3 regions of the Rhizobium binxianense genome follow, and region 3 is predicted to be linked to each of the others. Evidence: riboswitches for the same ligand, from Rfam matches in the RefSeq annotation. Region 3 holds a riboswitch; each other region holds the start of a gene.
The links. A riboswitch is a leader RNA that binds a small molecule or an ion and turns the genes downstream of it on or off. The one in region 3 is predicted to bind cobalamin.

Region 1 (6,936 bases), 1.5 Mb from region 3:
CATAATCCTCGGAATGGGTGATATTGAGACCCGACTTGCCGGCCAGCAGGAATTTGCGGGCGAGGGTCGGCATGGCGTCGTAGACCGTCACCGCATGACCGGAGAGCGAGAGCAGTTCGGCGGCCGCAAGGCCCGCCGGGCCGCCGCCAATGATGGCAATCTGCTTCTGGTTCATTGATATCTCGCCCGATTCTGTCTGCATGCAGTTTTGGCGCGGGCTGGGATTGCCTGCAAGGGCAGGGATCAGTGGTGCGGATGCGTGCACTGGCCGTGATCGGCGAGCACCTCGATGACGCGGCATTGGTCGACGCGGCCGTGGCCGCAGCCTTCCACCATGGTTTCGAGCTCGGCCTTCAGCGCCATCAGGCTGCGGATGCGCTGCTCGACCTCGATGAGGCGGGCCTTGGCGATGGCGTCGGCCGAGGCGCAGGATTGGTGCGGATCGTCCTGCAGGGTGAGCAGCGTGCGGATCGCCTCGATCTCGAAGCCGAGTTCACGGGCATGGCGGATGAAGGCGAGGCGGTTGATATCGGTGGGCTCGAAGGAGCGCTGGTTGCCTTCGCTGCGGCTCGGGGCCGCGAGCAGGCCGATGCTTTCATAGTAACGCACCGTCGGCACCTTGACGCCGCTCCGGCGCGCAGCTTCACCGATCGTGATCTTTTTCATGATTTCTCTCTTGCACCTCTAGTCGCTAGAGGATGTAGGAGGGATGCTTCTGTTTGACAAGGAAGCGGATGATGGTTGAGACGAGCGAGACACGATACCGGGTCGGCGGCATGGATTGCGCCTCCTGTGCGACCAAGATCGATACCGCGGTCAGACGCGTTGCCGGTGTCGCCGATGTTTCCGTCTCGGTGATGGCAGGCACGATGACCGTCCGGCATGACGGCAGCAGCGACCTCAAGGCGATCGAGAAGAAGGTGACGGGGCTCGGTTATTCGGTCTCGCCCTTTGCCGGAAACGCAGCACCCGCGCATGACCGTGGCGCGCACGATCATCACGACCACGGCGATCACGCGGGCCATGACCATCACGATCACGAAGGTCATAATCACGATCATGCGGGCCATGATCATGGCCATGCCCGCGGCGGGAAGGAAATCGAAGGTCTGCATGGGCACGACCATGCGCTGATGGCCGGTCCCTGGTGGCAGAGCAAGAAGGGCAGACTGACCATCCTTTCAGGTGCGGCGCTGATTGCCGCCTATGCCATCGGCCATCTGGTGCCTGCGATCGCCTCCTACGCCTTCATCATCGCCATGCTGGTCGGCCTGGTGCCGATCGCGCGGCGCGCGGTCATGGCTGCCTTCTCGGGAACGCCGTTTTCAATCGAGATGCTGATGACGATCGCCGCCGTCGGCGCCGTCATCATCAATGCCGGCGAGGAAGCGGCAACCGTCGTGTTCCTGTTCCTCGTCGGCGAGCTGCTGGAGGGCGTGGCGGCGGGCAAGGCGCGCGAAAGCATCCAGTCGCTGACGGCCCTGGTGCCGAAGAACGCATTGCTCGAAGACAATGGCCAGACGCGCGACGTGCCGGCGGAAAGCCTCGCCGTCGGCGCCATCATCATGGTGCGTCCGGGCGACCGGATCTCGGCGGACGGCATCATCGTCTCGGGCGAGAGCGCGATCGACGAGGCGCCGGTGACCGGCGAAAGCACGCCGGTGCGCAAGGGTGTCGATGCCGTCGTTTTTGCCGGCACGGTGAATGGCGATGCGGTACTCAGGGTTCGCGTCACGGCGGCCGCTGCCGATAATACCATTGCCCGTGTCGTCAAGCTGGTGGAGGAGGCGCAGGAATCCAAGGCGCCGACGGAACGTTTCATCGATCGCTTCTCGCGCTATTACACGCCCGGCGTGGTGGTGGTCGCCGCACTCGTTGCGGTCGCTCCGCCGCTGTTGCTCGGCGGCTTCTGGAATGAATGGGTCTATAAGGGCCTTGCCATCCTTTTGATCGGCTGCCCCTGCGCGCTTGTCATTTCGACGCCGGCGGCGATCGCCGCGTCGCTTTCGGCAGGTGCCCAGCGCGGGCTGCTGATGAAGGGCGGAGCGGTGCTGGAAACGCTCGGCAAGGTGACGATGGTCGCCTTCGACAAGACCGGCACGCTGACGGAAGGCAAGCCTCAGGTGACTGACATCATTTCCTTTGGCCTGAGCGAGGCGCAGCTGCTGTCACGGGCGGCGGTGCTGGAGCAGGGTTCCAGCCATCCCTTGGCGTTGGCGATCCTCAACCGTGCCAAGGCCGACGGCGTTCCCGTGCCGCCGGCCTTCGAGCTGGAAGCGCTGCCGGGCAAGGGTGTCAGCGGCAAGGTCGGCGGCGAGACGCTGGACCTGTTGTCACCGCCGGCCGGCCGCGAGCGCGGGGTGCTCAGCGTCGAACAGGATGCACGCATCACGACGTTGAACGACGAGGGCAAGAGCGTATCGGTGCTGCTCGTCAACGGTGCCACGGCCGGCCTGATCGCCATGCGCGACGAGCCGCGCGAGGATGCGCAGGCGGGGCTTTCCACGCTCAAATCGGCCGGCGTCAAGGCGATGATGCTGACGGGCGACAACAAGCGGACGGCGGCGGCCGTCGCCGTCATGCTCGGCATCGACTGGCGCGGCGAGATGATGCCGGAGGACAAGCAGCGGGTCGTCGGCGAATTGAAGCGCGAGGGCTTTGTCGTCGCCAAGGTCGGCGACGGCATCAACGACGCGCCGGCGCTGGCGGCTGCCGATATCGGCATCGCCATGGGCGGCGGCACCGATGTGGCGCTGGAGACGGCGGATGCCGCAGTGCTGCACGGACGCGTCGGCGACGTGGCGCGGATGATCGAACTGTCCAAACGCACGATGCGCAACATCCTGCAGAATATCACCATCGCGCTCGGGCTGAAGGCGGTGTTCCTGGTGACGACGATCGCCGGTATCACCGGACTCTGGCCGGCGATCCTCGCCGATACCGGCGCCACCGTGCTGGTGACGATCAATGCGCTCAGGCTGCTTCGGATAAAGATATAACATCGCGGGTCACCGGCGGGATGTCCCATCGACGATTCGGGCGTGATCTCGAATCGAAATCTTGGCGCCGGCCATAGCCGGCTCTCATCAAGGCTTTCTCCACAGCCCGCTTTCTTTAAGCTTTGGTTATCCCTGTTTTTCACAGGAATGCAGCAATTTCAAACCTGTCGTAACGCAAGGCAAAAACCATCCGTTGACGCGAATTTGGATTGAGGTACTATATCTAGTGTTCGAGGTTCCGTCGATTCGTGAGGATCGGCGGCTAAGACGGGTCGGTGCGCTTCGCCATCATGGCGCGGCAATGCCGGAGCTGCCCCCGCAACTGTAAGCGGTGAGCAACTGTCCGATTTCAGGTCACTGGAGCATGATGCTCCGGGAAGGCTGGGGCAGGGTGCTTTGACCCGTGAGCCAGGAGACCTGCCTCGAACAAAACGTCCACGGGCGGGGTGTCCGGATGGTCGCGTTGCATGGCTGCGGGGATGTCTCCGCATCGCGTTTCGCAGGCCCGAACCTTCGCCCCCGAAACCTTCGCATTGAGCCACTTCGGGGTGAAGTCATGTCAGTATCTCAGTCCAGGCCGCCACCCGCACCAAGAGGGCGGATCACGCCCGGCGGCTGAACAAGCCGCATAGCTGCAAAACATCAGAGTGTTTTTCGACGGATATCAAGAGATTTCCGATCGATGTCCTGCGTCCCAATCGCGTCGTCACGAGGAATATCATGACCATTACCGTCTACAGCAAGCCTGCCTGCGTCCAATGCACCGCCACCTACCGCGCCCTCGACCGGCTGGGCGTCGACTATGACATCGTCGATATCTCGCAGGATGCCGAAGCGCTCGATCGCGTCCGCAGCCTTGGCTACATGCAGGCTCCGGTCGTCATCGCCGGCGAGCAGCATTGGGCGGGCTTCCGTCCCGACATGATCAGCGCACTTTCCTGATCGGAAAAGCGATGGGGCTGATCGTCTATTATTCCAGCCGGTCCGAGAATACCCATCGGTTCGTCGCCAAGCTCGGACTGCGCGCGGCGCGCATTCCCTCAAGCGGCGCAGACGCGTTCCATATCCGCGAACCCTTCGTGCTGATCGTGCCGACCTATAGCGGCGACGGCGGCAAGGGGGCCGTTCCCAAGCAGGTGATCCGTTTCTTGAACGATGCGGAAAACCGAGGACACATCCGCGGCGTGATTGCCGCGGGCAACAGCAATTTCGGCGAGACATACGGGCTCGCCGGCGACGTGATCTCGCGGAAATGCCAGGTACCTTACCTCTACAGGTTCGAGCTGCTGGGCACCGAAGACGACCTCGCCAACGTCAAACACGGAATGGAACGGTTTTGGACACGGGAACAACTCTGACGCGGGATGCGGGCGCAAAACCGCATAACACTTTTGCTCATCCCGCCGGCGAACGCCCTTTGAAAGCGGCTGATGCGGTCGACTACCACGCGCTGAACGCGATGCTGAACCTCTATGACGATGAGGGGCGGATCCAGCTCGACAAGGATCGTTTGGCAGCCAAGCAATATTTCCTGCAGCATGTGAACCAGAACACGGTGTTTTTCCACAATCTCAGGGAAAAGCTCGATTACCTCGTGACCGAGGGCTATTACGAGCAGGAGGTTCTCGACCAGTATTCCTTCAATTTCGTCCGCGATCTGTTCGACGAGGCCTATGCCAGGAAATTCCGTTTCCCGACCTTCCTCGGCGCTTTCAAATATTACACCAGCTACACGCTGAAGACCTTCGACGGAAAGCGCTATCTCGAGCGATATGAGGACCGCATCTGCATGGTGGCGCTGGCCTTGGCGCGCGGCGACGAGGCACTTGCCCGCGACCTAGTGGACGAGATCATTTCCGGCCGTTTCCAGCCGGCGACGCCGACCTTCCTCAATGCCGGCAAGAAGCAGCGTGGCGAACTGGTCTCCTGCTTTCTGCTGCGGGTCGAAGACAATATGGAATCGATCGGCCGATCGATCAATTCGGCGCTGCAATTGTCGAAGCGCGGCGGCGGCGTGGCGCTGTCGCTGACCAACATCCGTGAGGCGGGCGCGCCGATCAAGCAGATCGAAAACCAGTCGTCGGGCATCATCCCGGTGATGAAGCTGCTTGAAGACAGTTTCTCCTATGCCAACCAGCTCGGCGCGCGCCAGGGGGCGGGTGCCGTCTATCTCAACGCCCACCACCCCGACATCATGCGCTTCCTCGATACCAAGCGCGAAAATGCCGACGAGAAGATCCGCATCAAGACGCTGTCGCTCGGCGTCGTCGTGCCGGACATCACCTTCGAGCTCGCTAGGAATAATGAGGACATGTACCTGTTCTCACCTTATGACGTGGAACGCGTCTATGGCGTGCCTTTCACCGAGATTTCGGTGACGGAAAAGTATCGCGAGATGGTCGCGGACGCCCGCATCTCGAAGAAGAAGATCAAGGCGCGCGAATTCTTCCAGGTGATCGCCGAAATCCAGTTCGAGAGCGGCTACCCTTACATCATGTTCGAGGACACGGTGAATCGGGCGAACCCGATCGCCGGGCGCATCTCGATGAGCAATCTCTGCTCGGAAATCCTGCAGGTCAGCGAGGCGAGCGAATACAACGACGACCTCTCCTACAAATATCTCGGCAAGGACATTTCCTGCAATCTCGGCTCGCTGAACATCGCCGCGGCGATGGATTCCGCCGATTTCGGCAAGACGATCGAGACTTCGATCCGGGCTTTGACGGCCGTTTCCGACATGAGCCACATCTCCTCGGTTCCCTCGATCGAGAAGGGCAATGACGAGAGCCATGCGATCGGCCTCGGTCAGATGAACCTGCACGGTTACCTCGCCCGCGAACGCATCTTCTACGGCTCCAGGGAAGGCGTCGATTTCACCAACATCTATTTCTATACGGTGACCTATCACGCGATCCGCGCCTCGAACCTTTTGGCGGTCGAACGCGGCCAGAGCTTCAAGGGCTTCGAAAATTCGAAATATGCCTCCGGCGACTATTTCGACAAATATACGGAGCAGGAATGGAAGCCTGCGACCGAAAAGGTGCAGGCGCTGTTCGACGATGCCGGAATCCTCGTTCCGACGCAGGAAGACTGGGTGGCGTTGAAGACGGCGGTGATGGCCTCCGGCCTCTATAACCAGAACCTGCAGGCGGTGCCACCGACAGGCTCTATCTCCTACATCAACCACTCGACCTCCTCGATCCATCCGATCGTCTCGAAGATCGAGATCCGCAAGGAAGGCAAGATCGGCCGCGTCTATTATCCGGCGCCGTTCATGACCAACGACAATCTCGATTATTACCAGGACGCCTACGAGATCGGGCCGGAGAAGATCATCGATACTTATGCGGCGGCGACCCAGCATGTCGACCAGGGCCTGTCGCTGACCTTGTTTTTCCGCGATACGGCAACGACGCGCGATATCAACAAGGCGCAGATTTACGCCTGGAAGAAGGGCATCAAGACGATCTACTACATCCGCCTTCGCCAGATGGCGCTGTCCGGCACCGAGGTGCAGGGCTGCGTGTCTTGTACGCTATGATTTGAATTCGGCCTTCGAGCCAGAGGCCCCTCACCCTAACCCTCTCCCCGCCGGGGAGAGGCGATGACGCTGCCGCAAGTCTCCCAGCGGGTAGAAGGTGCCGGCAGGCGGATGAGGGCGCTGCGCACACCGACTTCTCAGGAAGGACCACCTTATGAACATGCAAATCAAACCCGCCTCCCGGGTGCGCGCCGTCAACTGGAACCGCATCGAGGACGATAGGGATCTCGAAGTCTGGAACCGGCTCACTGGCAATTTCTGGCTGCCGGAGAAAGTGCCGCTCTCGAACGACATTCCCTCCTGGGCGACGCTGACGCCGGCCGAGCAGCAGCTGACCATCCGCGTCTTCACCGGGCTGACGCTGCTCGATACGATCCAGAACGGTGTCGGTTCCGT
Region 2 (6,936 bases), 140 kb from region 3:
CTTGCCTATTGTGGCATCCGCGACGACCTTTTCGACATCTTTACGATCTCTGTCGACGGCGGCGCCGAGACGCGGCTGACGCATGGCGAGGGCCGTAATGACGGACCGGATTATTCCGCCGACGGGCAATGGATCTATTTCAATTCCAGCCGCACCGGTTTGATGCAGATCTGGCGCATTCACCCCGACGGCACCGGGCTGGAGCAGGTCACCTCGGACAATCAGGGCAACTGGTTCGCCCATCCGTCGCCCAAAAACGACAAGGTGCTGATCCTGTCCTACGACCCCTCGATCTTCGATCATCCCCGCGATCTCGACGTGCGGCTGCGGCTGATGGACATGGACGGCGGCAATCTGAAGACGCTGTTCGAGCTGTTCGGCGGGCAGGGCACCATCAACGTGCCCTGCTGGTCTCCTGATGGCGAAGAATTCGCCTATGTGCGCTATTTCCCGACCGCCTAAACGCGAATCCGGCGCCGCTCGCGGGCGGATTGTGCCAGGTCTTCCAGCACCGCGACCGACATATCCCAGTTGATGCAGCCATCGGTGATCGACTGGCCGTAGACCAACGGCTTGCCGGGAAGGAGATCCTGGCGGCCGGCAACAAGGTTGCTTTCGATCATCATGCCCTTGATGTCGCGGTTTCCGGCGGCGATCTGCGCGGCGACGGATTTGACGACGCGCGGCTGGTTCATCGGGTCCTTGCCGCTGTTGGCATGGCTGGCATCGACGAGAATGCGCGGGGCGACGCCGAGCTTGACGGCTTCGGTGGTCACCGCTTCGACATCGGCCGCCTCATAGTTCGGCTGTTTGCCGCCGCGCAGGATGATGTGGCAGTCCTCATTGCCCTTCGTCGAGGCGATCGCCGCCTGTCCGTCCTTGGTGACGGCGGGGAAGTGATGCGGCTGCGATGCGGCCAGGATCGCATCGAGTGCGACGCGGGCGCTCCCGTCGGTGCCGTTCTTGAAGCCGATCGGGCAGGAGAGGCCGGAGGCGAGCTGCCGATGGATCTGGCTTTCGGTCGTGCGAGCGCCGATCGCGCCCCAGCTGACGAGGTCGGCAATGTATTGCGGCGTGATCGTGTCGAGGAATTCCACGCCGGCCGGAAGGCTCATGGCATTGATGTCGAGCAGCAGGCGCCTGGCAATCCTCAAGCCTTCCTCGATGCGATAGCTGCCGTCGAGATGCGGGTCGTTTATCAGGCCCTTCCAGCCGACGGTGGTGCGAGGCTTTTCGAAGTAGACGCGCATGACGATTTCGAGGTCGTCGGAAAAGCGATGTCGTTGCTCCTGGAGCCGCGCGGCATATTCCCGGGCGGCAACGGGGTCGTGGATGGAGCAGGGGCCGATGACGACGACCAGGCGATCGCCTTCGCCCTGGAGAATTTTATGGATCGCATCGCGATTGCTGGTCACGGTTTCGGTGACAACAGCGTCGCGGTGGATTTCCGCGAGGATATCGGCGGGTTTGGTGAGGGGCGTGATCTCGAGAATTCGCAGATCGTCAATGGTATCGGACACGGTATGGCTCCTGTTTGGTCATACCGGGTGGAACAAAAAAGCCGCCAGGTAGACTAGCGGCTGTTCGGGTTGTCGTCGCGTCGACTTCAGTTACGCATAGACCCGCATCCGCTGGAAGCAGCGGTACCAATAAAATCGCGAGGCGTAGATCGAAGTGGTCGACATCAGGCGTATGTAGCGTCGCAACCGCATGATGTCACGCAGAATTTGCGGCCTGAAAATCCGGCTCCTGCGGGACGACCAATCGTTACCGCAGGAGGCAAAAAGCATATCGCCCAAAAGCGCGCTGCTTCTGGGCGATATGAACGCAGAAGCTGAGATCAGAGAGCCTCGACGTTCAGGCCGACGGTGATGGCGCCGATCGGCCTTCCCTTGTCATCCGATATTGTGACGCTTGCCTGCGACTGCAGCGTCTAGGTCGATTCGTCCTTTTCGATCTCATCGACGAAGACCATGTCCTTGCCGGCGCCGAAGGATCTTGGGAACTTGCTCGCCTCCTCCGTCAACAGTGCGTTGCGAGCCCTTTCGGCGTCGAACGAGGCGCTCTGCTCGGCAGCGGCCCGGGAAAGGCCTAGTCGCCTTTCTGCAAGGCGCTGAAATCATAAAGTAGAATGGGATGCCGGAGCACACGCGTGTTATTTCGCTATCACGCCCACTGGAGATCTGCCTCGATCAGCTGTTTTCCGCGATCGCCTCTTCGGGCTCGGCCTGCCGGTGTTTGCGGCGGCGCGTCGTCAGTTCTGCGCCGGCATCGCGCGGCAGGCGCAGGAAGGTGATGCAGGCCAGCGCCGAAATTGCCGAGACGCTGAAGAAGGCGATGTGGAAATCCAAAACCAGCAGCCTGCCGCCATGGAAGCTGCTGGAAATTTCGAGGATGCCGCCGGCAATCGCCACACCCATCGCCATGGAGATGCGCTGGGCAACGGCATTGATCGCGGTCGCCTGGCTGCTGTCGGCATTGTCGATATCGCCGAAGGCCATGGCGTTGACGCCCGAGAAAGCCATGGAGCGGAACAGGCCGCCGATCAGCAGGCAGGCCATGATCAGGAACAGCGGCGTTTCGGCGGTGAACAGGCCGTTGATGCCGAGGAAGATCGCCGCCAGCAAGGTGGTGATCGATATGACGGTCCGGAAGCCGAAGGCATTGAAGGTGTGCGAGGCGGCGAATTTCGATCCCATCGAGCCGAGCGCGCTGACGAAGGTGACCGAACCCGATTGCAGCGGCGTCAGGCCGAAGCCGAGCTGCAGCATCAGCGGCATCAAAAACGGCAGAGCGCCGAGCCCCATGCGGAAGTTCGAAGCGCCGAGGATCGCCGCCCGGAACAGGGGATAGCGGAACATTTTCGGATCGAGAAGCGGATAGGGCGCGCGGCGGGCATGCAGGAGATAGAGGAGGCCGGCAAGAACGCCGATCGCCACCGTGACGTAGCCGTAGACGACGGGCACGGCCGGCAGGCTGATGACCGACAGGCCGAAGACGACGCCGGAAAAGCCGATGCCGCAGAGGAAGAAGCCGGGAAAATCCATCGGCCGCGGACTGCGCGGCTCGACCGCCGGCAGGAAGCGCGTGACGAGGATGATGCCGAGCACGCCGATCGGGACGTTGATCCAGAAGATCCAGTGCCAGGTGAGATAGGTGGTGAGGAAACCGCCGATCGGCGGCCCCATGATCGGGCCGATCAGCGCCGGAATGGTGAGCCAGGCCATGGCATCGACGAGCTCGTGGCGCGGTGTTCCCCGGACCAAAAGCAGGCGGCTGACCGGCGTCATCATCGAGCCGCCGGCGCCCTGGATCAGCCGCGAGACGACGAAGGCCGCGATCGAATGGGAAAAGGCGCAGGCAATCGAGCCGATCATGAAGACGAAGATCGCCAGGCGGAAGACATTGCGTGCGCCGAAACGATCGGACATCCAGCCGCTGATCGGAATGAAGATCGCCAGCGCCACGAGATAGCTGGTGACGGCCAGCTTCAGCGCGATCGGCGAGGTGCCGATATCGGCCGCGATAGCCGGCAGGCTGGTGGCGATCACGGTCGAATCCATCTGTTCCATGAACAGGGCGACCGCGAGGATCATGGGCGTGAGGCGGGGCACGGGCAACCGGGATGCTGTGAGGGACTATATCGTCCATACGCCTTCGGTGGCGATAGGGCCATAGAAACTATCGATGAAGGGGTTTGCCGAGCCGCTTCAAACCGACGCGGGGCGGGCGGTGCGTTGGAGACAGACGCTTCAAGGGCAAGCAACAAAACCAGGCAGCCGCACGGTCATCTTAGCCGGGTGCACCAACGCCCAAGAGAGCCTCATCCTGAGGTGCGCAGGCCAAAGGCCGGAGCCTCGAAGGGCGAGGCGGGTGCACCGGCGTGGACGCGAAATAGTGAACGACGAAAGAAGCGGCGCTGCGGCGTGTCCTTCGAGGCCCCTACGGGGCACCTCAGGATGAGGAATCGCGGCGGATGCCGCGCCGTCCTCTCGACCGCGTGCCGGCGCCGCCTGCTCGCGGCTTGCCGCCACCGCACTTTCCTGAAATACATGCGCTGTCAGGTGCCCGCCGATGAGGCGGGAGAATCGGGAATCCGGTGCAAGACCGGAACGTGCCCAACGCTGTAAGGCCGACGCTTGCCGCATCACTACGCCACTGGCTTTTGCCGGGAAGGCTGCGGCAGACGGATGACGCCAAGTCAGAAGACCGGCCTGGCAAGATAGACCCAACCCGCGCGGACGGCGGGCGGTTGCGTTGTTGGGGATTTGACGATGCGACCCTTTGATGAGGATGCCCTTTTGGCGGCGTCCGGTTTTTCGCTGGCCGAACGCGAGGCCGTTTATCACGCGATCATGACGCGGCGTGACGTGCGCAGTCAGTTCCTGCCCGATCCCTTGCCCGACCATGTCGTGGAGCGGCTGCTGACGGCTGCTCATCATGCGCCCTCTGTCGGCTTCATGCAGCCGTGGAATTTCATTCTGGTGAAAAGTCCAACCGTGCGAGCGCGCATCCAGCATGCTTTTTCGAAGGCCAACGAGGAAGCGGCTTTGATGTTTGAGGGCGAGCGGCGGCAGGTCTACCGTTCCCTCAAGCTCGAAGGCATCGTCGAGGCGCCGCTCGGCATATGCGTAACCTGCGATCCCACCCGCAGCGGCAGCGTGGTGCTGGGGCGCACGCACAATCCCAGGATGGATAGCTATTCCACAGTCTGCGCCATACAGAATCTCTGGCTTGCGGCCCGCGCCGAAGGGATCGGTATCGGATGGGTCAGTATCTTTCGCGAGGGTGACCTGAAGAGCATTCTCGGCATACCCGAGCATGTCGAGGTGGTCGCCTGGCTCTGCGCCGGTTTCGTCGACAAGCTCTACGACGAGCCGGAACTCTCCGTCAAAGGCTGGCGGCAGCGACTGCCGCTCGAGGAGCTCGTGTTTCACGACGGTTGGGGACGGCGAGAGCGCTGAACAGCGTCGCCTCGAACCCGGCTCGGCCAATCACTGCTGTTGTGGCTGCGGGCCCGGCGTTGCCGGATTGGCGAGGTCGATCGAGCCCTGATCGCCGGCGAGGAATTGCGGGCCGACCTGGCGGACCTTGTTCTGTGCGGGATCGTAAGGACGGTCGGGAACGGATGGCTGCGGCACGGCAGCGGTGGCAGCCTTCGCCGGCGGATTGGTTCGGATTGATGTGATCGAGCCCTGTTGCGGCGGTTCGCTCAAGGCTTGCTTGCCGCGCATCTCGTCGTAATAGGCGGTGAGATTGCAGGCGCAGGAGGACTTTTCGCCAGGCGTGCGGTTCTTATAGGCAAAAGCGTTCTTCATGGCGCTGTAGGGCGTGCCGGTTGCGACCGAGATCATGTTCGAGGCTTCGGTGCTCGTCACGTCACGATAGAACAGTTCCGTCTCGATCCCCGGGCACATCTTGGCGCAGGTCTCAGCGTCGCGGCCGAAATCGACCGAAGTGGCGTTCGAGCTGATCGGGAAGAAGCCGCCGTCGCAGCTGCGCACGCACATGGTGCTGACCGGCGAGAGCATCTCGGCCCGCGGCAGGCCGTAACGCGGATCGATCTCTTCACCGCCGCCGAGCGGAATGAAGGTATCGTTGCGCATCGCCTGCTCCTCGATGCTCGGGGCAGGGTCGGCGGCGTTGCGGTCGCTCGGCGCATAGAAGTTTTCGATGTTGCAGCCATTGCTGTCGAGAGCGGCAATCAGTTCGCGGCGCTCGCCATCATCGCCCTTCTGGCCGGCCAGCTCGTTGCGGCGGTCCTGGAGATAACCGATATTGTCGATCATGCGGGCTTCGGCCTGCGACAGCTCGGCGCAATAATCGTCATTCTCGCCGCCGATCACGACCATGCTGCCCGAGGTGCAGCCATTGCTGCGCAGCTCGTTGCGGACCTTGCGCAGCTCGAGGTTCTGCTCGGCCATGGCACTGGCATATTGGCGCGCTTCCGGGCCGTTGCTATTGCCGATCGATCGCGGCAGGTCGGCTAGGCGGCCGCGCAGATCCTCGCAGACGGCATTCGTCTGCGCGGCGGCAGGCGTCGCGAAGGCAAGGAGGAGAGCAAGAGACAGGTTTCGGCGTTTCACGGCGTCGTCCGGGGTGAGCAAAAAGTCGATCGGTCGATTGCGGCCTCGATCGCCGCGCGTTGTCTCTTAAGGTGTTTCTCTTAATAAGCTTGGAGAAAATCCTAGCGCATTTTCGCGAGCTTATCCAGCAGATGCGGGCAATCTTCCGTAAGGGGAGGTCGGGACAGCTTTGCGCTAGATCTGCCTGGAGCGCGCCATTTCGGCGCGCATCCAGCTTGAGTCTCCCCATGTAGAGAGCCAGATCATCAGATCGGTGAGCGCGGCGACGATGGGCAGAAGCAGCGCATAGCCGACGCCGCGCCGTGTCTGATTTTTCTCGGCTTCCCTAAGGTGAGCCAATTCCTCTTCCTGAATCGAGGCAATAAGGCCATGCAACTGTGGATCGCGGGTGTCCAGGAATGCCAATTGATCTTCCAGATGACGGTGAACCGTGCTTTCAACCGCCTCGGTACAGATCCAGACCATGTTGCGCCCACCGAGGGCTGTCAGGAAACCGAGCAGATACCCTCCGAGGCTCCAGAATGCCATGACGCGGCATGGCTTGGCATGCCTTGAGGGCATTGCGTCGCGAACCAGGCGGCAATGCTCGATTTCGTCGTTCCGCATGTCACAAAGCGCCGGCACGATGTCAGGAAACAGCCGGCGGGCCATCCAGATCTGTGCCCTGTAGATACGAATTGCGCCGAACTCGCCGGCATGATTGACCTTGAGAATACGACGAACGGTTACTGCGCGCTTACCGGCACTGCTTGACGGATTGTCCATGATCCACGTTGCCCCACAGTTCCCTGTCGGCAATAGGCACTGTTGCCGCCACCATCGTCAATGGTTGACACAACGGATGAGGTAC
Region 3 (6,936 bases):
TTGACGTCTGATCGCATCAGCTTGTTGACGGTCAGGTTGCGAATCCAGCCCACGTCGTGGGCGCTGCGGATGCTCTCGCCGCGCAAGTGGAAGCGCCACGTGGCGAAGGAGTAGCCGAAGGTCGAGCGCACCACGAGCGACGAGGTGATGACGGCGGCAAGCACCAGTGCGGTAATCGGGAAATCGCCGGTGATTTCCAGCGCCAGGAAGGTCATCGTCAGCGGCCCGCCGATGACGGCGACGGCGAGCGAACTCATGCCGACCACGGCATAGATAACAGGCGTCAGCGTCGCATCGGCGAAATAGGGGCCGCAATAGGCAAAGAGCTTGCCGAGCAGGGCACCCATGAACAGCGAGGCGAAGAACAGGCCGCCTCTGAAGCCGGAGCCGATCGAGATCGCCGAGGCAAAGGATTTCAAGAGGAAGAGGCCGATCAGCGTCGGGATCGCCACATCGCGGGAGAGGTTGAGATGCAGCGCGCCGTGGCCGGCCGAAAGCACCTGCGGAGAGATCATCGCCAGCAGTCCGACGACGATGCCGCCAAGCGCCGGGCGGAAGGGCGGAGCGATCGCACTCTTGCGCGCCAGTTCCTCGACGAAGGCGACGCCCTGCATGATCAGGATGCCGACACCGGCGCAAAAGGCGCCGAGCAGCAGGGCCGGGATATAATCGGCCGGCACGACCGTGCCGAAGCTGCCGATATCGATGGCGAAATCGCCGTCGGCAAGCAGCCTTGCAATGAGAGTGGAGACAAGGGCCGAGACAACCACGGGGGTCAGCGAGACGATCGTATAGGTGCCGATGATCAGCTCGAAGGCATAGAAGGCGCCGGTCAGCGGCGCGTTGAAGGCGGCGGCGATAGCGCCGGCCGCCCCGCAACCGACGAGCACGCGCAGATCAGAGCGGCGAAGCTGCAGCTTCAGGCCGAATTTCGAGGCGATGCCGGCGGCAAGCTGGGTATAGCCGGCCTCGAGCCCGACGGAGGCGCCGAAGCCGTTGGAGATCAGGTTCTGCACGGCAACGATGATGCTGTCGGTCAAGGACAGGCGGCCGCCATGCAGAGCATTGGCCTCGATTGGATCGACCATCGGCTTCTTGCGTCGTTTCGCCAAGATGAAAAGCAACAGCCCGAGCAGGATGCCGCCGACGACAGGGGCCGCGAGCAGCAGCAGCTTGTCGTCGATGTCGGACGAGCTCAGCCTTTCGTCGTCGGCGATGCCGAAGACCAGCCGGTGCAATTCATTGGAGACGAAGCTCATGCCGGTGACGGCAAGCCCCGAGGCGATGCCGACGACAGCGCCCGCAAGCGACAGGCCGACCTCGCTGCGGCGGGTCAGCGCACGCAGCCGCCCCGGATCAAAGAAAACACGCAGCGCGCGCAGACGGCGCCGATCCAATTTCATAAGCATGGCCAGACAACTAGGCGGGGAGAGGCTCGGTCAAGGGCGGTGGCGCAGTCCGCTTGCAGTGCAATTGCGGCGAAAAGCCGGCGTTCGGGTCAAATATTTATGACGTAAGTCTCTGATAAAAGACGATATTTCTGGTGGAGTAAGTCATGTTTGAATGAGTGCGCCGCCTTACCGGCGATCGGGCGGCCGTCAAGGCCGGTTGACTTCACTCCCGGGCTTGCCTAACCATCCCTCAACGGATGGTCACCTGACCATCCTGATATAACGGATGGTTCCGGATCGGTGTAGCGCCCTTCCGGATGAAAAGGGAATGTGACGGGGCGGACCCAAGCCGGGCGCCTTTATCACAGCCGACCCCGCGACTGTAGAGCGGTCAGGGTCTTCCATCCGGCATCGAGCGCTTCCGGCCGGCCCCTGCAATGGTGCAGGCGGGACGGATGGGCGATATGCCGGAAAAGCCACTGGACATGCATGGTGATCAACCGGGGTCGGACGCCTCTATATCTACGAATCGTCCACTCTTTCACCGATGCAGCCGGGAAGGCGAGGCAGATCCGCCGGCAGGATCAGGGCGACCGGTTTCCGGTCCGCCCCGATCGGCCGACAACCGCGAGCCAGGAGACCTGCCATCCCGTGCCGGGCGAGAAGCCCAACCCTGGGCGCTATGCCCGCTGCCAGCACGGAGGTTGTCTTGGCTGAACGATTGAATTCAGCGCGGCCTGGTGCGGCGCGGTTTGGCGGGACCTTACAGGTGTCGGCGCCTTCCGTTGCGGCGTGTTTGGTGGGTACATTCCTCTCCTCCCTCATTCCTGTGCTCGTCACAGGAATCCAGTGCGCCCAAGTCCTTGGGCGCGGAGGACTCCCCTTTAACCGAGTCATTCACGGCGCGGACGCGCCGTGGCTGGATTCCTGTGAGATCCCTCGTGCAAAGCCCGAGGAAGGGAATGAGGGAGGGTGGCGGAACGTCGCGTTTCCTCTGGCGACGGTCTGCATATGACAAGCGTCCCATCCAACACCGTCTTCATCCTCGGCGGCGCCCGCTCCGGCAAGTCCCGCTTCGCCGAATCTCTTGTCGTCGCCACCGGCCTCGATCGCCACTACCTCGCCACCGGCCGCGCCTGGGACGAGGAGATGCAGGCGCGCATCATCAAGCACAAGGTCGATCGCGGCCCGTCCTGGGCGACGCATGAGGAGCCGCTCGATCTGGTCGGCAAGCTTGCCGCCATCGACGGCGAAGGGCGCATCGTGCTGATCGACTGCCTGACGCTCTGGGTTACCAATCTGATGATGGAGCAGCGCGACATGGCGGCGGAATTTGCCGCCCTTGCCGATTTCCTGCCCGGCGCCAAAGCGCGGCTCGTTTTCGTTTCCAACGAGGTCGGCCTCGGCATCGTGCCCGACAATCGCATGGCGCGGGATTTTCGCGATCATGCAGGCCGGCTGCACCAATCGATCGCGGCGAAGGCCGCTGAAGTCTATTTCATCGCGGCAGGCCTGCCGCTGAAAATGAAGGGTTAAGTCCATGAACCAGCAGAAGATTCCCGCAACCGTCATCACCGGCTTCCTCGGCGCCGGCAAGACGACAATGATCCGCAACCTGCTCACCAATGCCGGCGGCAAAAAGATCGCGCTCATCATCAACGAATTCGGCGATCTCGGTGTCGACGGCGACGTGCTGAAAGGCTGCGGTGCGGAGAATTGTAGCGAGGACGATATCATCGAGCTCACCAACGGCTGCATCTGCTGCACCGTCGCCGACGATTTTATTCCGACGATGACGAAGCTGCTCGAGCGCCAACAGCGGCCCGACCATATCGTCATCGAAACCTCGGGCCTCGCCTTGCCGCAGCCGCTGGTCGCTGCCTTCAACTGGCCCGATATTCGCACCCAGGTGACCGTCGATGGCGTCATCACTGTGGTTGACAGTGCGGCCGTGGCCGCCGGGCGTTTTGCCGACGACCATGATGCCGTCGATGCGCGCCGCGCCGAGGATGAATCGCTCGATCACGAAAGCCCGATCGAGGAGCTGTTCGAGGATCAGCTCACCTGCGCCGATCTCATCGTTCTCAACAAGACCGACCTGATCGACGTCGCCGGCCTTGGCCGCGTGAAGAGCGAGGTCGCCTCGCGCATTGCCCGCAAGCCCGTGATGATCGAAGCCAGGAATGGCGAGGTGCCGGCAAGCGTGCTGCTCGGCCTCGGCATCGGCGCGGAAGACGATATCGCCAACCGCAAGTCCCATCACGAGCTGGAGCATGAGGACGGCGAGCCGCACGGTCACGACGAATTCGACAGTTTCGTCGTCGAGCTTGGTGCGATTGCGGATACATCAGGTTTCGTCGAGAAGCTGAAGGGCATCATCGCTGAGCATGATGTGCTGCGCCTCAAGGGCTTCATCGAGGTTTCCGGCAAGCCCATGCGCCTGCAGCTGCAGGCCGTGGGTGCGCGCATCGACCAATATTTCGACCGCGCCTGGGCACCGGGTGAAGCGCGCAACACGCGTCTCGTCGTCATCGGCCTCCACGAGATGGATCAGGACGCGGTGCGCAAGGCGATCGAAGCGCTGGTCCGAGGATAGAGAATGCATCTGCTTCTGGCCCAGCAGGGGACGATCAGTGACGGCGACGAGGCCATCGACCTCGGCCAGTCGCCGGGCGATGTCCTGTTCCTCTCGGCCGCCGACACCGAGCTTGCGGCAATCGCCGCGGCTCATGCCGGCGGGGCGAGCGGATATGCGCTGAGGCTTGCCAGCCTGATGAGCCTGAAGCATCCGATGTCGGTCGATACCTATGTCGAGCGGACGGCGCGGCATGCGAAGCTGATCATCGTGCGGGCGCTGGGCGGAGCGAGCTATTTCCACTATGCGCTGGAGGCGTTGCATGCGGTCGCGGCTCGCAGCGGGGCGCTGATTGCAGTGCTGCCGGGCGATGCCAAGCCGGATGCGGGACTGGTTTCTTTTTCCAATGTTGATCTCGACGATCTCAATGCGCTCTGGGCCTATCTGATCGAGGGCGGCGATGCCAATGCGCGGGCTTTTCTCGATTATGCCGGGGCGATGTTGTCGGGTGCCGAGAAGCCGGCACCGGCGGTGCCTTTGATGAAGGCGGGGATCTGGTGGCCGGGGCGAGGGCTGATCGGGGTTGAGGAATGGCTGCCGGTTGTTGCTGCGGAGGTGTCTTCGGGTGTGGCGATGGTCGCGGAGGAGGGATTTGAACCCCCGACAGTCGCCATCAGCTTCTACCGCGCCCTCGTTCAAAGCGGCGAGACCGGGCCGATCGAGGCACTGGTCGAGGCGCTGGCCGCACTCGGCCTTCGGCCACTGCCGGTCTTTGCCTATAGCCTCAAGGATCCGATTTCCAAAGGCATTCTCGAAAGCGTGTTTTCGGCGCTGAAGCCCGATGTGGTCATCAATACCACCGGCTTTGCGGTCTCCGCGCCGGGTGCGGACCGGCAGCCGACGGTGCTGGAGGCGAATGGGGCGATCGTGCTGCAGGCGATCCTCTCGGCCTCGTCGAGGGATGCCTGGGCCGCTTCCTCTCAGGGCCTTTCGGCGCGTGATCTCGGCATGAACGTTGCGCTGCCCGAGGTTGACGGCCGAGTGCTGGCGCGGGCTGTCTCCTTCAAGACGGCGGCGCGCTACGACGCGGCGGTCGAAACGAATATCGTCGCCAGCGAACCGGATGCCGGCCGGGTGCGTTATACGGCGGAGCTTGCCGCCAACTGGGCGCGGCTGCGCGGGACACCGGCGCAGGGCCGGCGCATCGCGCTTGTCATGGCGAACTATCCGAACCGTGATGGCCGGCTCGGCAACGGCGTCGGCCTCGATACGCCGGCCGGAACCATCGAGGTGCTTCGCGCGATGGAGGCAGCGGGTTATCCGGCCGCCGATATTCCGGCCAACGGCGACGCGCTGATCCGGCATCTGATGGAGGGGCCGACCAACTCGGGACGCGACGGCAGGGTCATCCGCGAGACACTTTCCCTGAGTCGCTACAACGGCTTCCTGGAATCTCTTCCCAATCAGATTCAGGATGAGGTGCGAGCCCGCTGGGGTAATCCCGAGGACGATCCGTATTTTCGCGAGGGCGTCTTCGCCCTGCCTTTCGCCCGCTTCGGCGGGGTGCTCGTCGGCATCCAGCCGGCGCGGGGCTACAATATCGATCCAAAGGAGAGCTATCATTCGCCGGATCTCGTACCGCCGCACGGTTATCTCGCTTTCTATGCCTTCCTGCGCCGTGAATTCGCGGCCCATGCGGTCATTCACATGGGCAAACACGGCAATCTCGAATGGCTGCCGGGCAAGGCGCTGGCGCTGTCGGAGAACTGCTATCCCGAGGCGATCCTTGGGCCGCTGCCGCATCTCTATCCCTTCATCGTCAACGATCCGGGCGAGGGCACACAGGCCAAGCGCCGGACTGCCGCCGTCATCATCGATCATCTGACGCCGCCTTTGACGCGGGCCGAGAGCTACGGACCGCTCAAGGACCTGGAAGCGCTGGTCGACGAATATTACGAGGCCTCCGGCGGCGATCCCCGCCGCATCCGCCTGCTCAGCCGACAGATTCTTGATCTTGTGACCGATATCGGACTCGACCGGGATGCGGGCATTGCCAAGGGCGAGAGCGAAGGCGAGGCGCTGAAGAAGCTTGACGCCTATCTCTGCGATCTCAAGGAAATGCAGATCCGCGATGGCTTGCATGTGTTCGGCGTGTCGCCCGAGGGACGGTTGCTGACCGATCTGACCGTGGCGCTGGCGCGGGTGCCGCGCGGACTGGGTGAGGGCGGGGATGCGAGCTTGCAGCGGGCGATCGCTGGGGATGCGTTCGGAAACCCCTTTCAGCCAAAAGACCCCGCCCCAACCCCTCCCCACAAGGGGGAGGGGCTTGCTGGGCGCGCCGTCTCTGCATCAGCTTTGGTCGCAGAGGTTGCCGCGAGTGCAGCGATAAGCCCCTCCCACCTGTGGGGAGGGGTTGGGGAGGGGTCTTCCTTCGACCCTCTCGACACCGATATGGCAGCCGTTTGGAGCGGCCCACGGCCGGATATCCTCGCAGAAATTCGCGACACCCTTTGGCGCACCCACGGCGACACCGTCGAGCGCATCGAACTGCTCGCCGCAAAGTTCGTTTCCGGCGAGATGGCGTGCCCGCTCCTCTGGTCCCAAACCAGATCGGTGCTCGCGGAGATCGAAACCCGTCTCAAGCCTTCCATCCTCGCTTGCGGCGCCGCGGAAATCGAAGGGCTGCTCAGAGGCCTCGATGGCCGGTTCGTCGTACCCGGTCCCTCCGGCGCCCCGACCCGCGGCCGGCCTGATGTGCTGCCCACCGGCCGCAACTTTTATTCGGTCGACAGCCGCGCCGTGCCGACGCCGGCGGCTTACGAGCTCGGCAAGAAATCCGCCGAGCTTTTGGTGCGCCGTTACGTGCAGGATCACGGCGAATGGCCGGTTTCCTTCGGCTTGACGGCCTGGGGCACCTCGAACATGCGCACCGGCGGCGATGATATCGCCCAGGCTTTGGCATTGATCGGC

Region 1: another riboswitch for cobalamin. It lies ahead of nrdH (glutaredoxin-like protein NrdH); the one in region 3 lies ahead of cobU (bifunctional adenosylcobinamide kinase/adenosylcobinamide-phosphate guanylyltransferase).
Region 2: another riboswitch for cobalamin. It lies ahead of bluB (5,6-dimethylbenzimidazole synthase); the one in region 3 lies ahead of cobU (bifunctional adenosylcobinamide kinase/adenosylcobinamide-phosphate guanylyltransferase).

Annotation. Positions count from the first base shown of each region.
Region 1 is NZ_CP118713.1:3,685,228-3,692,163, reverse strand. Features, by position in the region: gene PO860_RS18085 (TIGR03862 family flavoprotein) at 1-175, opposite strand, end outside; gene PO860_RS18080 (MerR family transcriptional regulator) at 244-666, opposite strand; gene PO860_RS18075 (heavy metal translocating P-type ATPase) at 738-2,999, shown strand; cobalamin riboswitch at 3,216-3,438, shown strand; gene nrdH (glutaredoxin-like protein NrdH) at 3,720-3,941, shown strand; gene nrdI (class Ib ribonucleoside-diphosphate reductase assembly flavoprotein NrdI) at 3,953-4,357, shown strand; gene nrdE (class 1b ribonucleoside-diphosphate reductase subunit alpha) at 4,336-6,540, shown strand; gene nrdF (class 1b ribonucleoside-diphosphate reductase subunit beta) at 6,695-6,936, shown strand, end outside.
Region 2 is NZ_CP118713.1:2,055,811-2,062,746, reverse strand. Features, by position in the region: gene PO860_RS10275 (TolB family protein) at 1-462, shown strand, start outside; gene PO860_RS10270 (3-deoxy-7-phosphoheptulonate synthase) at 459-1,520, opposite strand; gene PO860_RS10265 (MFS transporter) at 2,193-3,596, opposite strand; cobalamin riboswitch at 4,046-4,232, shown strand; gene bluB (5,6-dimethylbenzimidazole synthase) at 4,275-4,964, shown strand; gene PO860_RS10255 (DUF2865 domain-containing protein) at 4,995-6,086, opposite strand; gene PO860_RS10250 (demethoxyubiquinone hydroxylase family protein) at 6,261-6,851, opposite strand.
Region 3 is NZ_CP118713.1:2,196,029-2,202,964, reverse strand. Features, by position in the region: gene PO860_RS10980 (chloride channel protein) at 1-1,409, opposite strand, end outside; cobalamin riboswitch at 1,662-2,054, shown strand; partial or broken gene PO860_RS22330 (tRNA lysidine(34) synthetase TilS) at 2,206-2,361, opposite strand; gene cobU (bifunctional adenosylcobinamide kinase/adenosylcobinamide-phosphate guanylyltransferase) at 2,403-2,927, shown strand; gene cobW (cobalamin biosynthesis protein CobW) at 2,932-3,987, shown strand; gene cobN (cobaltochelatase subunit CobN) at 3,991-6,936, shown strand, end outside.